One region of the Clostridium sp. 1001283B150225_161107_B6 genome, then DNA from elsewhere that is predicted to be linked to it. Evidence: predicted binding sites of a transcription regulator. Region 1 holds the regulator's gene; the other holds the start of a gene.
What was found. Region 1 encodes Rex, which represses fermentation and respiration genes when NADH is low (regulators of the CRP and FNR family bind a similar motif). Its sites were predicted from a motif close to ATTGTTAANNNNTTAACAAT; they were not measured.
Positions count from the first base shown of each region.

Region 2: I2H39_RS17250 ((2Fe-2S) ferredoxin domain-containing protein) is a predicted target of Rex. The motif match lies at 2,504-2,523, and genes of this name have one in related genera.

Region 1 covers NZ_JADNMD010000004.1:309,572-317,013, reverse strand. The annotation lists gene I2H39_RS12765 (NAD(P)H-hydrate dehydratase) at 1-1,478, opposite strand, end outside; gene acpS (holo-ACP synthase) at 1,438-1,857, opposite strand; gene I2H39_RS12755 (redox-sensing transcriptional repressor Rex) at 1,878-2,540, opposite strand; gene I2H39_RS12750 (ABC-F family ATP-binding cassette domain-containing protein) at 2,705-4,657, shown strand; gene I2H39_RS12745 (hypothetical protein) at 4,680-4,970, shown strand; gene I2H39_RS12740 (MFS transporter) at 5,029-6,243, opposite strand; gene I2H39_RS12735 (amidohydrolase) at 6,240-7,436, opposite strand.
Region 2 covers NZ_JADNMD010000007.1:150,059-157,500, reverse strand. The annotation lists gene I2H39_RS17260 (SpoIIE family protein phosphatase) at 1-233, opposite strand, end outside; gene I2H39_RS17255 ([Fe-Fe] hydrogenase large subunit C-terminal domain-containing protein) at 233-2,197, opposite strand; gene I2H39_RS17250 ((2Fe-2S) ferredoxin domain-containing protein) at 2,200-2,439, opposite strand; gene I2H39_RS17245 (PhnD/SsuA/transferrin family substrate-binding protein) at 2,604-3,779, shown strand; gene I2H39_RS17240 (ABC transporter permease subunit) at 3,798-4,547, shown strand; gene I2H39_RS17235 (ABC transporter ATP-binding protein) at 4,562-5,170, shown strand; gene I2H39_RS17230 (manganese catalase family protein) at 5,391-6,023, opposite strand; gene I2H39_RS17225 (spore coat protein CotJB) at 6,023-6,307, opposite strand; gene I2H39_RS17220 (spore coat associated protein CotJA) at 6,304-6,675, opposite strand; gene I2H39_RS17215 (hypothetical protein) at 6,855-7,172, shown strand; gene I2H39_RS17210 (PaaI family thioesterase) at 7,427-7,442, shown strand, end outside.

The sequences.
Region 1 (7,442 bases):
CCGCTTTTAGAGGCGGCCGCGTCTCCCGCCCGCCCGTGCAGGTATACGCCCAGGCAGGCGGCCTCCTCCTCCTCCATGCCAATGGCTATCAGTCCTGCTATGATACCTGTGAGCACGTCTCCTGAGCCGGCCTTTGCCATGGCGCTGTTGCCGCTGGAGTTGATGTACAAATTCCCGTCCCGCCCTGCCGTGACCGTGGCTGCGTCCTTCAGCACACAGGTAAGGCCGTAGCGGCCTGCATACTCCAGGGCCGTGCCTGCCAGGTTTTCCTTAATCTGCTCTATGCCCTCCCCCGTGAGCCGGGCCATTTCCCCCAGGTGCGGGGTCACAATAATGTTCTCCGTATAATAGGATGTCAGATAGGGATGGCCAGCTATGGCATTCAGGCCGTCCGCGTCAATGATGACCGGCACAAAGGCGCTGGTCAGTATATCCTCCACCAGATACTCCACGTAGGGTCCGTTTCCCAGTCCCGGTCCCAGGACCACCACGTCGGCCCATTCCATCTGGGCTTCTATCATCTTCCGGAATTCCTCCCTGCCCTCCATGAGCTGGTCCGGGGTGTAGGCGGCTATAATGGCCTCCGGCAGGCGTTCCTGGAGTATCTGCCGGTTTTCCTCCACCGTAAGGAGCTTTACCAGCCCGGCCCCTGTCCGGTATGCAGATAAGGCGCTCAGGTAAGCGGCCCCGCACATATTCCTGGAGCCCGCCACAATCAGTACCTTTCCAAAGGTTCCCTTGTTGGAATAAGCAGGACGCCTGGGAATCCGTTTCAAGTCCTCATCCCCGTAGGTAACGGCAAAATCCCCTGCCGCCGTTCCCTCTGCCGCCTTCACCGCCTCCAGGGCCTGAACGGGAAATCCGATATCAGCCACTTCCACCTGCCCTGCATATTCCCGTCCCGGATACAGGGCTGTCCCGGTCTTCTCCCATCCAAAGGTAACGGTTACATCCGCCTTCAGGGCAATGCCCATGACAATTCCCGTATCCCCATGGATGCCTGAAGGAACATCCACTGCCACGGTACGGCGTATGGACCTGGCCTCCAGCATCTCGATGCACTGCCTGTACTCTCCCTCAACCGGCCTGCTCAGTCCCACGCCGAACACCGCGTCAATGAGAAGGCCGCACGTTTCCTTTTCCCCGTCCTGCCAGGGCGAAGAGAAAAGGCCCACATTGGCGGCAATGGAAAGCTGTGCTCTGAATTCCTCTGTTCCTCTTTCCGGATTCCCCACCAGGAATACACGCACCGGATACCCTTTTAAATGAAGCATTCTGGCTGCCGCCACGCCGTCGGCCCCGTTGTTGCCGGTGCCGCATACAGCCCACACCGTATCCCCCTTCTCCCAAAGGCGCTCTGCTGCCCGGGCCACCTCAAGAGCAGCCCGTTCCATCAGGACCAGGGATGGGATTCCCACGGTATGGATGGTATATGCGTCAATGGCCTTCATCTGTTTTCCCGTTACCAGCATCCTCATATGACTGTACCTCCTTTATCCTTCCCTCTCCCACTGCAAATGCCATGGCGTATTCCCCTGTGTTGGTGATGGAAACCTCCAGGCGTTCCATCCCCATCTCCTTAAACCGCGTAAGGGCCCCCCGGTAAAGGCGGACATAGGGCTTGCCCAAATCGTCCCTGAGCACCTCCACGTCAATGGGCATAAAGGTGCGGAATCCCGTTCCCAAAGCCTTGGCCACAGCTTCTTTCACAGCAAAAGAGCCGGCCAGCTTAGAGGCGGACCCCTTTGCTTGCCGGCTTTCCATATCTGTAAATGTGCGCATCACAAAATAATCCTTTTTACAGGCTTTTTCCATGCGGCTGATTTCAATTAAATCCGTTCCAACTCCAAGTATCATGGCGCTGACTTCCTAAACATTTACTTTAATGAATTTCTCTGCTCCTCCTGCTGGTCATACATACTGCTGACCCGGTAGGAAAGGCGCATCAGGCTCTCGGACAGATGTACATTTTCAACCACCACATCCTCCGGCACCACCAAATCCGTATGGGCAAAGTTCCAGATAGCCCTGATTCCCGCATTCACAAGGCGGTCCGCTATCTCCGGCGCCTTTGTCTTGGGAATGGTCAGCGCTGCAATCTGAATCTCATTCTCCCGGATAAATGTCTCCAAATCATCCACGGAGCGAATCTCAATTCCCCTGATAACAAGTCCAATCAGTTTGGGGTTAATATCAAACATTCCCCTGATGACAAAGCCCCTGCGCTCAAAATTCGTGTAGTTGGCAATGGCCTGTCCCAGGTTTCCTGCTCCGATGATAATTACATTATGCTGTCTGTCAATTCCCAGTATCTTAGCGATTTCCGAATAGAGGTACTTTACATTATAACCATATCCCTGCTGTCCGAATCCGCCGAAATTATTCAAATCCTGACGGATTTGAGATGCAGTCACCTTCATTCTGGCGCTCAGCTCGTTGGAGGATATACGCTCCACACCTTCCTCTATTAATTCACCTAAATAACGGTAATAGCGGGGCAGCCTAGAAATCACTGCCTTCGAAATCTCCTTGCGTTCCATGATGTATCCACCTTCCCATTGTGCAATTCTATCAAAACTCTAATAGTACTATTATAAACACACGTCAAAAAAATGTCAAACACGTTTACATATGTTCTTGAAAAAATCGTTCCCTTATATTATACTTGTGAGAGCAAAATATGTCGTTTTTAAAGGAGTTTACCATGATTTTATCATGCAGCAATATAAGCAAATCTTTTGGGGAGAAACATATATTAAAGCAGGTTTCCTTCCACCTGGAGGACCATGAGAAGGCGGCCATCGTGGGAATTAACGGCGCCGGCAAGTCCACCCTCCTGAAAATCGTCATCGGGGAGCTGGCCCCTGACGAGGGGTGCGTTGCCCTGGGCAAGGGCGCCTCTGTGGGCTATCTGGCCCAGCACCAGGACCTGGACAGCGGCAGCACCATCCAGGACGCCCTGCTGGAGGTCAAACGCCCCATTCTGCAGATGGAAGAACGCATCCGCTCCCTGGAACTGGATATGAAAAGCGCGTCCGGCGAACGCCTGGAAGCCATGCTGGAGGAATACAGCCGCCTGACCCACCAGTTTGAGCTGGAAGGCGGCTATGCCTGCCGCAGTGAAATCACCGGTGTATTAAAGGGACTGGGCTTTGCCGAGGAAGAATTCACAAAGCCCATCAATACCCTTTCCGGCGGGCAGAAGACCCGCGTGTCCCTGGGCAAGCTTCTTCTGACCAGGCCGGACATCCTGTTTCTGGACGAGCCAACCAACCACCTGGACATGGAATCCATTGCCTGGCTGGAGACTTACCTTAAGACCTACAGCGGCAGTGTAATCATTGTTGCCCATGACCGGTATTTCCTGGACCGGGTGGTGACTAAAATCGTGGAGCTGGACAATGGAACCGGAACCGTATTCAGCGGCAACTACACTGCATACAGCGACAAAAAGGCCATGCTTCGGGATGCCAGAATCCGGGCATACTTAAATCAGCAGCAGGAAATCAAGCACCAGGAGGCGGTAATTGCCAAGCTGAAATCCTTTAACCGTGAGAAATCCATACGCAGGGCCGAGAGCCGTGAAAAGATGCTGGATAAGATTGACCGGCTGGAAAAGCCCATGGACATCGACGACTCCATGGACATCCGGCTGGAGCCGGATGTGGAAAGCGGCAAGGATGTGCTTACAGTCACCGGCCTGAGCAAATCCTTTGACAGCCAGACCCTGTTCACGGATGTGGACTTTGAAATCAAGCGGGGGGAGCGGGTGGCCATCATCGGCAACAACGGAACAGGCAAGACCACCCTCCTTAAAATCATCAACCAGCTGCTTCCGGCTGATACCGGCGAAATACGCCTGGGTTCCAAGGTCCATATCGGCTACTACGACCAGGAACACCAGGTCCTTCATATGGATAAGACCCTGTTTGACGAAATCCAGGACACCTATCCCACCATGAACAATACCCAGATTCGCAATACCCTGGCCTCCTTTCTCTTTACGGGGGACGATGTGTTCAAGCTAATCCGCGACCTGAGCGGCGGCGAGCGGGGCCGTGTCTCCCTGGCCAAGCTGATGCTGTCCGACGCCAATTTCCTGCTGCTGGACGAGCCCACCAACCATCTGGACATCACGTCCAAGGAAATCCTGGAAAGCGCCCTGTGCCGTTACACCGGAACCGTCCTCTATGTGTCCCACGACCGGTATTTCATCAACCGCACAGCCACCCGAATCCTGGATTTGACCGGCCAGTCCCTGATTAATTACATCGGCAGCTATGACTACTATCTGGAGAAAAAGGAGGCTGTGGAAGCGGCCTTTGCGGCCAGGAACAGCCGTTCATCATCCGCCTCCCGTACCTCCCGGTCCGCCGGCAGCCCTTCCCAGGGCTCCCAGAATGACCTGAAGCTGGAGTGGAAGGCCCAGAAGGAAGAACAGGCCCGTATACGCAGGATTCAGAACGAGCTCAGGAAAACAGAGGATTCCATCCATGCCCTGGAGACAAGGGACAGTGAGATTGACGCCCTGCTCACCAAGGAAGAGGTCTACACCGATGTGCCGCGGCTTATGGAGCTGAATAAGGAAAAAGAGGAAATAGCCGGACAGCTAGAAACGCTGTACCTGCACTGGGAAGAATTAGCCGAGGAGGCCTGATGCCGCAGAAAGGAGCTGCTACATGAAACTGAAACGTATATTTGCCCTCATAGGCGCCATTGGGCTGGCCGGCCTGTTTATCCTGGCCATTGTGCTGGCTGCCATGGGAGCGCCGAAGAATTATCTCATGGCGGTTATCTTCTCCCTGGTTTTCATACCCATTATCATGTATGCCATGGGACTTATGACCAGGGTGCTGAAACCATCCGACCCCTTTGAAGATATGGACGGAGATGCCGGAGGGAATCCCCTGCAGGATAAAACAGACATGGATTCAAAGGATGATTTGAGAGAATCCAAGAGAACCAAATAAATGACACTCCCCCTGTGAAAGACTTTTTTATTGATATGTCTTCCACAGGAGGAGTGTTTTAACTTGACAGCCCCTTTACCCAGAACACGCCCAGCATAACCACAGACAACAGGGCCGCGCCCTCATAGGGGAACCGTATATCCAGGACGCCTGCGGCCCGGGCCATGAACCCCAATACCAGCGGTGAAGAAAACTGTCCCAGACTTCTCATAAACATAATGACGGAACCGGCTGCCAGGGACTCCTCCTTCTCACAGGCAATACATGCCTCTGCGTTAAAGGTGCCCACGGCCGAGGCAAGGGCTATTCCAAACAGTACCAGACCCAGTATGGTAAGTGCCAGGCTGTTCTTTGCATATAGAGAAAGAAGTCCGCCAATGGCGCACAGCCAGATGAAGGTACTCATATATCTTCCCAGGATATTTTTCAGCTTTCCGATACAAAGCCCTGTCACAAGGGAGCTTACGGTCTGGAATGACATAATGATTCCCACTTTTTCCCCGCGGATTAAACCCTCCGAAAGAATGATGGCGGAGCAGTTGTTCAGTATGGCAAAATAACCTACAAACACCACAAACGTGCCAATTCCATAGACCCATATCTTCTTAATGACGCCAAGGGTTCCAAAGCTATGATGCCCGGCCCCTGCTGGAACCCCATTTTCATTCCCCGCAGCCTCATTCCCCGCAGCCGTTACATCGGGAATATGCTTCAGGCACAGCCACAGACATGGGATTCCAAACAGATACACCAGGAACACGGCTCTCCAGGAAATGGCAGCCAGATACCCGGCCAGCACCATACAGATAATGGACGACACGCTGGACCATATGACAATTCCTCCATTTAAGCGGTGCTGTTCCTCCCTGGTAAAAAAATAGGACAGCAGCCCCACTGACAGCGGCATCATCAGCCCATATCCGGCTCCAATGAGGATTCTTGTAAGGACCAGTGTGTAAATACCGGTGGCCAGACCGCCCAAAAGACCGCCCGCCAGGAACAGGACCAGCCCTGTTCCGCAGAGCTTCCGGACCGAATACCGTCTGCTGAGCCAGGTAAAGGGAATGGCTGCTGCAATCACCATCAGTGACGGCAGGGATACAATCATCTGTACCAGCACGCCGGGGGCATCCGGAAAGGTCTGGCGTATGACTCCAAGGGCAGGCGATATGCCGGTTCCCACCAGCGCATTGGCCATGGAAAGGCTCAGCACTGCCCACAGCACCATGGACCTGTTTTTCAGTTCTCCTGCCGTATTATCCTTTGTACTCATGAATCCTGCCTTTCTAACAGATGGTATAGTGTGCTGATATAGACAGCCAGGGCCGGAACCATGGCATCCTCATCAATGTCAAATCCGGGATTATGCAGACTGGCTGTCAGGCCCTTCTCCTCATTCTTCACTCCGAAGAAGAAAAAAGCGCCCTTAAATTTTTTGGTATACCAGGCAAAATCCTCTGACCCCATCTCAGGCTCCGTACGCTTCATTACCTTGTCTTCGCCCAGCACTTCTGCCGCGGATTTGCAGATTATATCCGTCACATCCCTGTCATTGGCAAAGGAGGGAAATGCAAAGGAATCCTCAAATTCACAGGTGATTCCGTTCATCCGGCTGATATCCCTTACAATCTGCTCCAGCCGTTTTGCAATATAGTCCCTGACCTGGCTGTCGTGGGCCCGGAAGGTCCCTCCAAAGGTCAGCTCCGAGGGCAGGACATTTTTAGTGGACAGGACCCCGGCGTTTATGGAGCATACCGAAATAACAGCCGTCTTCATGGGCGGTATCTCCCTGGAACGTATATTCTGAATGGCCTGAATCATCTCCATGGCAATGGGTATCAGGTCATTTCCCTTATGGGGCGACGCAGCGTGACATCCCCTTCCCTTCAGCTTTACCTCAAAAAAATCGCCGCTGGCAAAAAAGTTCCCGTATCTGCACCCCATGACCCCGGCCGGGTACTGAGGCTGGCAGTGGGCTCCAAATATGGCGTCCACGCCATCCAGAACGCCGGAATCCACGATGAGCTTTGCGCCGCCGGGAGCCGGGCCTTCCTCGGCAGGCTGGAATATCAGCTTGACGCACCCGCCCGGAATCTGGTCCCTGTGCTCTGAAAGATAGGATGCCAGTCCCAGCAAAAGGGCTGTATGTACATCATGGCCGCAGGCATGGCATACCCCGTCCCTGGCGGAGCGGTAAGGCACATCCTTCTCATCCTGCATTCCCAGTGCGTCCATGTCCGCCCTGACCGCTATGGTATTTCCCGGCCTGCCCGTGTCCAGGATTCCCAGCACAGCACTCTCCGCAAATCCGGTCTGTACCTGGTATCCAAACTCCTCCAGCAGTCCTGCCACCATGGCTGATGTCTTTGGCAGATAAAATCCGGTTTCAGGACAGGAATGTATCTTTCTTCTCCACTCCACCATTCTGCTCCTGTAGTCCTGGGCCTCATTCAGTAATTCCTGCATCCTATC
Region 2 (7,442 bases), on a different contig from region 1:
GTCTCGCTGATAGTATCCACACATTCCTCCAGGGTAGCCCCGTTGAGGAACATGGTTCCCAGTATCTTGGAGGTCAGCGTGGACAGGATATTGGCCTTGACCCCGCTTCCCATGCCGTCCGCCAGAATCATTATATTGGAATCCTCGGTCTGCAGGAGTTCTACCTTGTCCCCGCACAGGATTTCGGTGTATTTGTTCAGGCTTTTATATGCAACATCCACTGTAATTCCCATTATCTACCTCCGTTGCCGCCTGGTTTCTTTAAATCCGCATTGCTCAGATGGACATACCCGGTCTTTCCGCCGCCCGGATTTGCGCTGCCGATATGGACATATCCCGTAGAAGGCTTCTTCTGCTCCCCTCCATCATCAGCCGGATTTCCGGCTGTCATGACTCCCTTTAAGGGCACGGCTCCGCTTCCCAGCTGTACGCCCGGTATCTCCCGGTCCAGTTCTCCCCCGGCATACACGGCATCGCTGCCGTCCTCCAGCAGGGAATGGCACAGCTTGGTCAGAGTGGTCTTTGTCTCAGCTGTTGTCTCGCCTAAAAGACCGGCTATCTCCTGGGCCACCATCATCTGCTTATGTATGACCTTCTGGGCCAAATCAATGGTTTCCAGCTTTTTCTCATACTCCTCCTTGGCCAGCTCCTCCTCTCGGGTTATGTCTATGAAGGTGGCCAGAACAGCATTTTCCTTCTCTATGTACACAATGTTCTGCAGGGTGGAAAGATTATACTCCGGATAATTCACCCGCTTGCCGTGGATATTCTGATGTGTATCAAATACCCACTGGAAATTCACCGGGTCGATGAGCTCATACAGGTACATCTGCAATGCCTGTGAACGGGTTCTGCCAAAATATTTCTCGCCCACATCCGAGTACTCCATGATGCGCATGTCTTCTCCCACAATCAGTACAATGTTAGGCGAGGTCTCCATTACCAGGTTGGCCATGGATTCTGCCTTTTCATGCATAAAGGGGATGCACATGCTCACTTCCGCCTTGTGCTGGAATACGGCAATGGCTTTTTCCCGGCAGGTAGGATATCCGCAGGCGCCGCAGTTCAGTTCGTCCTCCGGCTTTAACTTGTTGGTCATGCGCAGGATTTCCCGTATCTGTTCCTCCGTAGGCTGGGGGTCTCTGGGCGAATGGTCCTCAAACCGTTTCCTGAAATTCACATTTTCCCACACCGGCTCCATCTGCCTTTCCTCAGCCGGCTCCCTGCTGATGCTTTCCTCCATGTCCAGCTTTACCTTGAATCTGGATATGAACTCGTCATCTACCGTAGGCCCTTTGATACAGCCGCCGGAACACATATTCATCTCTATAAAACAGCCCTTGATTTCACCGCGGGACATGCTCCTGCACAAATCAATACAGTTATCCTCTCCGTGAACATAAAACTTCCGGTATCCGTCCCCCTTTTCCTCGGTGGCCAGCACGGAATTTACCACGCCGTTGGTCACGGGATACAGGCGGTTCACCTTTGGGTCAAATGCTGTAAATGGCCGGTCCTCACAGTCCTCAATTACGATGTCCTCTTCCTCCAGCCATTTGTTTATGTCATTGAAATTTAATACAGCGTCAATATAGCCCTCATGCCGCAGGTCCATGGCTTCCTTTTTCTTGGCAATGCACGGTCCCAGGAACACGACCTTCACATCACGTCCCAGTTCTTCCTTCAGCAGCTTTCCATGGGCAATCATGGGCGACACCACCGGGGCCAGGTAAGGTATGAGCTGTGGATAGTAGATTTCCACCAGGTCGTTGGCGCTTGGACAGCATGTGGTGATGATATTCTCCATCTTGTGCTCTGCCAGGAGCTTCGTATATTCGGCGGTCACAAAAGCAGCCCCCTCGGAAGTCTCCCTTACATCCTCGAATCCCAGGCGCAGCAGAGCTCCCCGCACCTGACCGATTGTCTTGTATTTCAATAACCCCATATAGGACGGTGCAATGGACACCACTACCCGCATGCCTTCGCGCAAAAATCCGCGGACCATATTCAGGTCGCTCTTAAGGGTTTTTGCTGACTGGGGGCATATTTTCAGACAATGGCCGCACAGGATGCACTTGTCCGGCATGATGACTGCCCTCTCATCCTTGACCTGGATGGCCTTTACCCCGCAGTAACGGACGCATTTATAGCAGTGTTTGCACTTTGTGGCTTTGAAATCGATGATTTCCATGCCCATAATCAAAGTCTCCCCTTAATCTCATTTTCAAAAAATTCCTCTGTATCCTCCGGCTTCAGGGAATACAGCTCACCCTCCACCGTCACGCATACTCCATGGTCACAGTTGCCGGAACAGAACGCACCGTTTAAGTCCACTTTATCAGACAGGCCGTTCTCATCCACCAGCTTCTGGAGCTTACTGATAATCTCTCTGGACCCTTTTAAATGACAGGCACTTCCAATACATATCGTTACTTTCATCCCTTATTCCTCCACTATCTGCGTGTATTATGGGCTCACCCAAACCATGGCTTCATTATCTCACATTGTGATATTTATATCAATAATATTTCTCAAATATTTTATAGAAAAGACAGGCCTGTTGTGCTATAGTTAAGGATATTTACGAGAGGAGTTGAAGTATAATGAAAAAACATATTTCCTTACTTTTAATGGCATTTATGGGCGCCTCCCTGGTACTGGGCGGATGCGGCAAAAAAACTGCCGTCACGCCTTCCCCGGAGACTCAGACTGAGGCTCAGACCGATATGCCGTCTGATGCCCAGACCGCAGCCGGAGCTGAGGACAAAACTGCCCAGAACCAGGCCCCAGACAGCCCTTCCGGTGCAGCCTCATCCGCTGACTCTGAATCCGGTTCCGGCAGTGAACTGAACACCGGCTCTGATGAAACCAAGCTGACCTGCCAGGCAGCCATCCGTGTAGGTTCCTTAAAAGGCCCTACCTCCATGGGACTTGTATCCCTGATGGATAAAGCTGCCAGGGGCGAAACCTCCAATGTCTATGAATTCACCATGGCCGGCAAGGCAGACGAGCTGGTAGGCAAGATTGCAAACGGGGACCTGGATATTGCCCTGCTGCCTGCCAATGTTGCAAGCGTGCTCTATGCCAAGACCCAGGGAAATGTCACGGTCCTGGATATCAACACCCTGGGTGTTCTCTATGTGGTGGCCTCAGACGATTCCATTACCTCCATGGCCGACTTAAAGGGACGCACCATTTACATGACCGGAAAGGGTACCACACCTGAATATGTGATGAATTACCTGTTAAAAGGAAATGGCCTTTCCGCCTCAGATGTGGACCTGCAGTTTAAGTCCGAAGCCACCGAGGTGGCATCTTTGCTGAAACAGGATTCCGGCGCCATCGGCGTCCTCCCCCAGCCCTTTGCCACCGCTGCCTGCATCCAGAACCCTGACTTAAAAACAGTGCTGGATTTGACGGAGCAGTGGAACCTCCTGAACAAAGACACCGGAAGCATGCTGGTGACAGGCGTTACCCTGGTGCGCAGCGATTTCCTCAGAGAAAACCGTTCCCCCATTGAAGACTTCGTAAAAGACCATGAGGCTTCCACCCTTTTCGCTGCGGAACATGAAGAGGATGCCGCCCGGCTGATTGCAGAGCAGGGTATTGTGGAGAAGGCTCCCATTGCCCAGAAAGCCCTTCCCTACTGCAACATCGTATGTCTGACAGGACAGGAGATGAAGGACGCCTTAAGCGGCTATCTGTCCACCTTACATGAGCAGGACCCTAAATCCATCGGCGGCCAGATGCCCGGAGACGATTTTTACTATGTGCCTTAAAATTCGGAGACATACCTCATGAACCAACCCGTGAAACATAATACACGAATAAGAAAATATCTGGTTTGGCTGTTCTGGATTGCAGTATGGCAGGCAGCCAATCTGCTGATACACAACAGCATCATATTCGTAGGCCCTCTGGACATGATAAAGGCCCTGGCAGAGCAGGCGGCGGACCCTTCCTTCTGGACCACCATCCTGAATTCGTTCGGCAGGATTAGCCTTGGCTTCCTGGGGGCCTTTGCCCTGAGCATCCTCCTGGGAAGCCTGGCCTACCTGTTTCCCCTGGTCAAAGAACTGCTGGACCCGGTCATGCTGCTGATTAAGTCAGTCCCTGTTGCCTCGTTTGTCATTCTGGCATTGATTTGGATTGGCTCACGCAACCTGGCAGTGTTTACCGCTTTCCTGGTCGTGGTGCCCATGGTCTATGTAAGCACCTTGTCCGGACTGGAGCACACGGATGAAAAGCTGCTGGAGATGGCCAGGGTCTTTCGCATGCCCATGTGGAAGCGGATTCATTATATCTATGTGCCGGCCCTCCTTCCCTACCTTATAAATGGATGCCGTACCGCCCTGGGAATGAGCTGGAAATCCGGCGTGGCCGCAGAAGTTATCGGCATACCGGAAGGCTCCATCGGAGAACAGCTCTACTACTCCAAGCTGTACCTTGACACGGCCGGACTCTTTGCCTGGACTTTTGTCATCATAGTAATCAGCGCACTGTTTGAGCGTTTCTTTCTTTATCTGTTAAAGAAAATAAAGCATTGAGGAGCGTATGTGGAATGACCCTGGAATTACAGAATATTTCTAAATCCTTTGACGGCTTGCCTGTATTGAAAAACCTGAACCTGGCCTTTCATCAGGGACACTGTTACTGTCTGATGAGTCCTTCCGGCTCAGGCAAAACCACCCTTCTGCGTATTCTGATGGGACTGGAGCAGGCGGACCAGGGCAGAATCCTGGCAGACGGACAGCCCCAGGACATGAGTTCCCTGACTGTTTCCCCTGTCTTTCAGGAGGACAGGCTCTGCGAATCCTTCTCTCCCATTGAAAATGTATCCATGTGTGCCGGCCGGTCAGTCAAACCCTCCCGGATAAAATGGGAACTGTCCCGCCTGCTTCCCGAGGAATGCCTGAACCGTCCTGTATCCACCTTAAGCGGCGGCATGAAACGCCGGGTAGCTGTGGTGCGCGCCCTCCTCACCCCCTCCCATATTCTTCTTATGGACGAGCCCTTTACAGGTATGGATGATGAATTGAAACGCAATGTCATTTCATATATTAAGGAGAAACAGGATGGACGGCTGCTCATCCTGTCAACCCATCAGGAGGAGGATGTGGAACTCATTGGCGGGGAACTGGTGCGGTTGGAACGCTGTATGGGTGACTGACAGCTCCTCTGTACCGGAATCAATGCTGCACGGATGACAACTGCTCTGAACCGGAAGCAAAACGAATGATATGTATTGCCTGCCGGCAACATCACGATAAGGCGCTGCGGCCCATGGTTTTACCAATGGCCCGCAGCGCCTTTCACGCATGATTCGGTGCAGGACAGCCTTATATCTGTTACACCTTATTGCACTTTATTTATCCAGTACTAAGTGCAGCTTACATCTGCCCCATCTGGTCCTGGCAGGAAGGTGCTGGCACGTCAAAGGCTGGATTAAATGCATAGAAGTTCCTGCTGTCCAGTTTCTCCTGGGTAATGCGCAGCAGTTCACCGAATCTCTGGTAATGGACCACTTCTCTTTCCCTCAGAAATTTGATGGGTTCGCATACATCGTAATCCTTAACAACACGCAGAATATTGTCATAGGTGCTTCTGGCTTTCTGCTCAGCAGCCATATCCTCATGAAGGTCTGTAATTACATCTCCCTTTGACTGGAACTCACATGCATTAAAAGGAATTCCTCCTGCCGCCTGAGGCCAGATACCTGTGGTATGGTCGATATAATAAGGTCCGAAGCCCTGCTCTACCAGCTGGTCTGCAGACAGGCCTTTTGTCAGCTGATGAATGATGGCAGCCACAATCTCCAGGTGGGCAAGCTCTTCTGTACCTATATCGGTCAAAGCACCTTTACATTCTTTATATGGCATGGCATAGCGCTGGGAAAGGTAACGCATGGATGCGCCCATTTCGCCATCCGGCCCTCCGTACTGGCTCATTATAAACTGGGCCATCTGGGCATTGGGCTCTTTGATATTAACCGGAAACTCCAATCTCTTCTCATAAATCCACATTAATAGCACCCTCCTTCCCATGGCCACGGGTCGTTAATCCAGGACCAGTATGAAGCATCATTATTGGCGGAAGCAGTCAAAGGTCCGAACTGGGCCTCAAAGGCCGCCGCTGCATTTCTGTATGCGTCTGCCATCTGATTATAATAATCAATGGCAGCTGCATCACACGGATGGGTGTCAAGGTAAAGGTTAGCGTCAACCACTGCGAAGCCGGCCTGGTCTACCTCCCGGAGCATGGCAGCACGGGAAACATTAAAGTCAGGATTCATCATCTGATTCGTCATCTGCCGCACCTCCCGTAATTAAATTGAAGGTCCAGGTCAGGGAAAATAGTCCCCTGGACAAGGCCCCGCTCAGGGGCATAGGTGGTCTGCCACTGCTGCCATGGCACATAAGCCATGGCTACCGGAAACTGCTGTTCCAACACACCGCCCTCAGTTGAGGGACATGACATATTGGCGGTCTGGGCTGCTGGGGCTGCTGGGGTAGGATAAGAAAGCTCAGGATTGCTCCCCCATGAGTCCCATGGAAATGCGTTCATATCCCGATAATCCGGACTTGTATAAGAACCGCATTCATTTCCAAATGATGTGCCGCATGACATACGGCTGCGGCCGCAGCACTGAGTGCTTACATCTGTATAAGAATCCATAGGTTGGATACTCCTTCCATATATCTTTTTCTACTATAGTTTATGAGAATAAAAACAGCAGGTGACAATAAAATACATTGAGACAATCACTCACACTTCATCTGGGCGTCCCATATGATATAGTACAAACCAACAAAAAAGGAGAGTGCAATATATGTGTTGCTTTAGATTTTGTAGATGTGGATGGAATCGTTGTAATTGTGGATGCGGCTGCGGCTGCGGCAGTAACAGCGGTTGCGGTTGTGGATGCGGAAATAACAGCGGTTGCGGCGGAAACAGCGGCAGTGGCTGCGGCTGCGGTTGCGGTTGCAGCTGTGGCTGTGGCTGTGGAAATAACAGCGGCGGCCATGACATCTGTGCAGGCGCCAGGCGTCAGGCATTCAGGGAAGGCTTCCGCAATGGATATTGGGAAGGCTTCAACGATGCCACCTGGGGCAATAATCCGGGATGCGGCGGCCCCACACCGCGTACAGCCGGAGGGCCCGGACCAGCCGTAGCAGAAGACGGCTGTGGCTGCGGCAACTAAAATAAATGGTAATAAGTGAAACCATACGAAACAGGACCTCCCAACGAGGCCCTGTTTTTTCGTATATCCTGTTGTTGCACACTCCCTCTTTTACCTCTCTCCTTCTTTCTCATCACACATAATGCCTTACATAGCCGACAATCATTGACAATCTTCCTTTTTCTGGTATATAGTTGGTTTATATTCATTTTTAACCCATACATTCAACCACAGGAGGTATTCCATATGGATGCACAGAAAC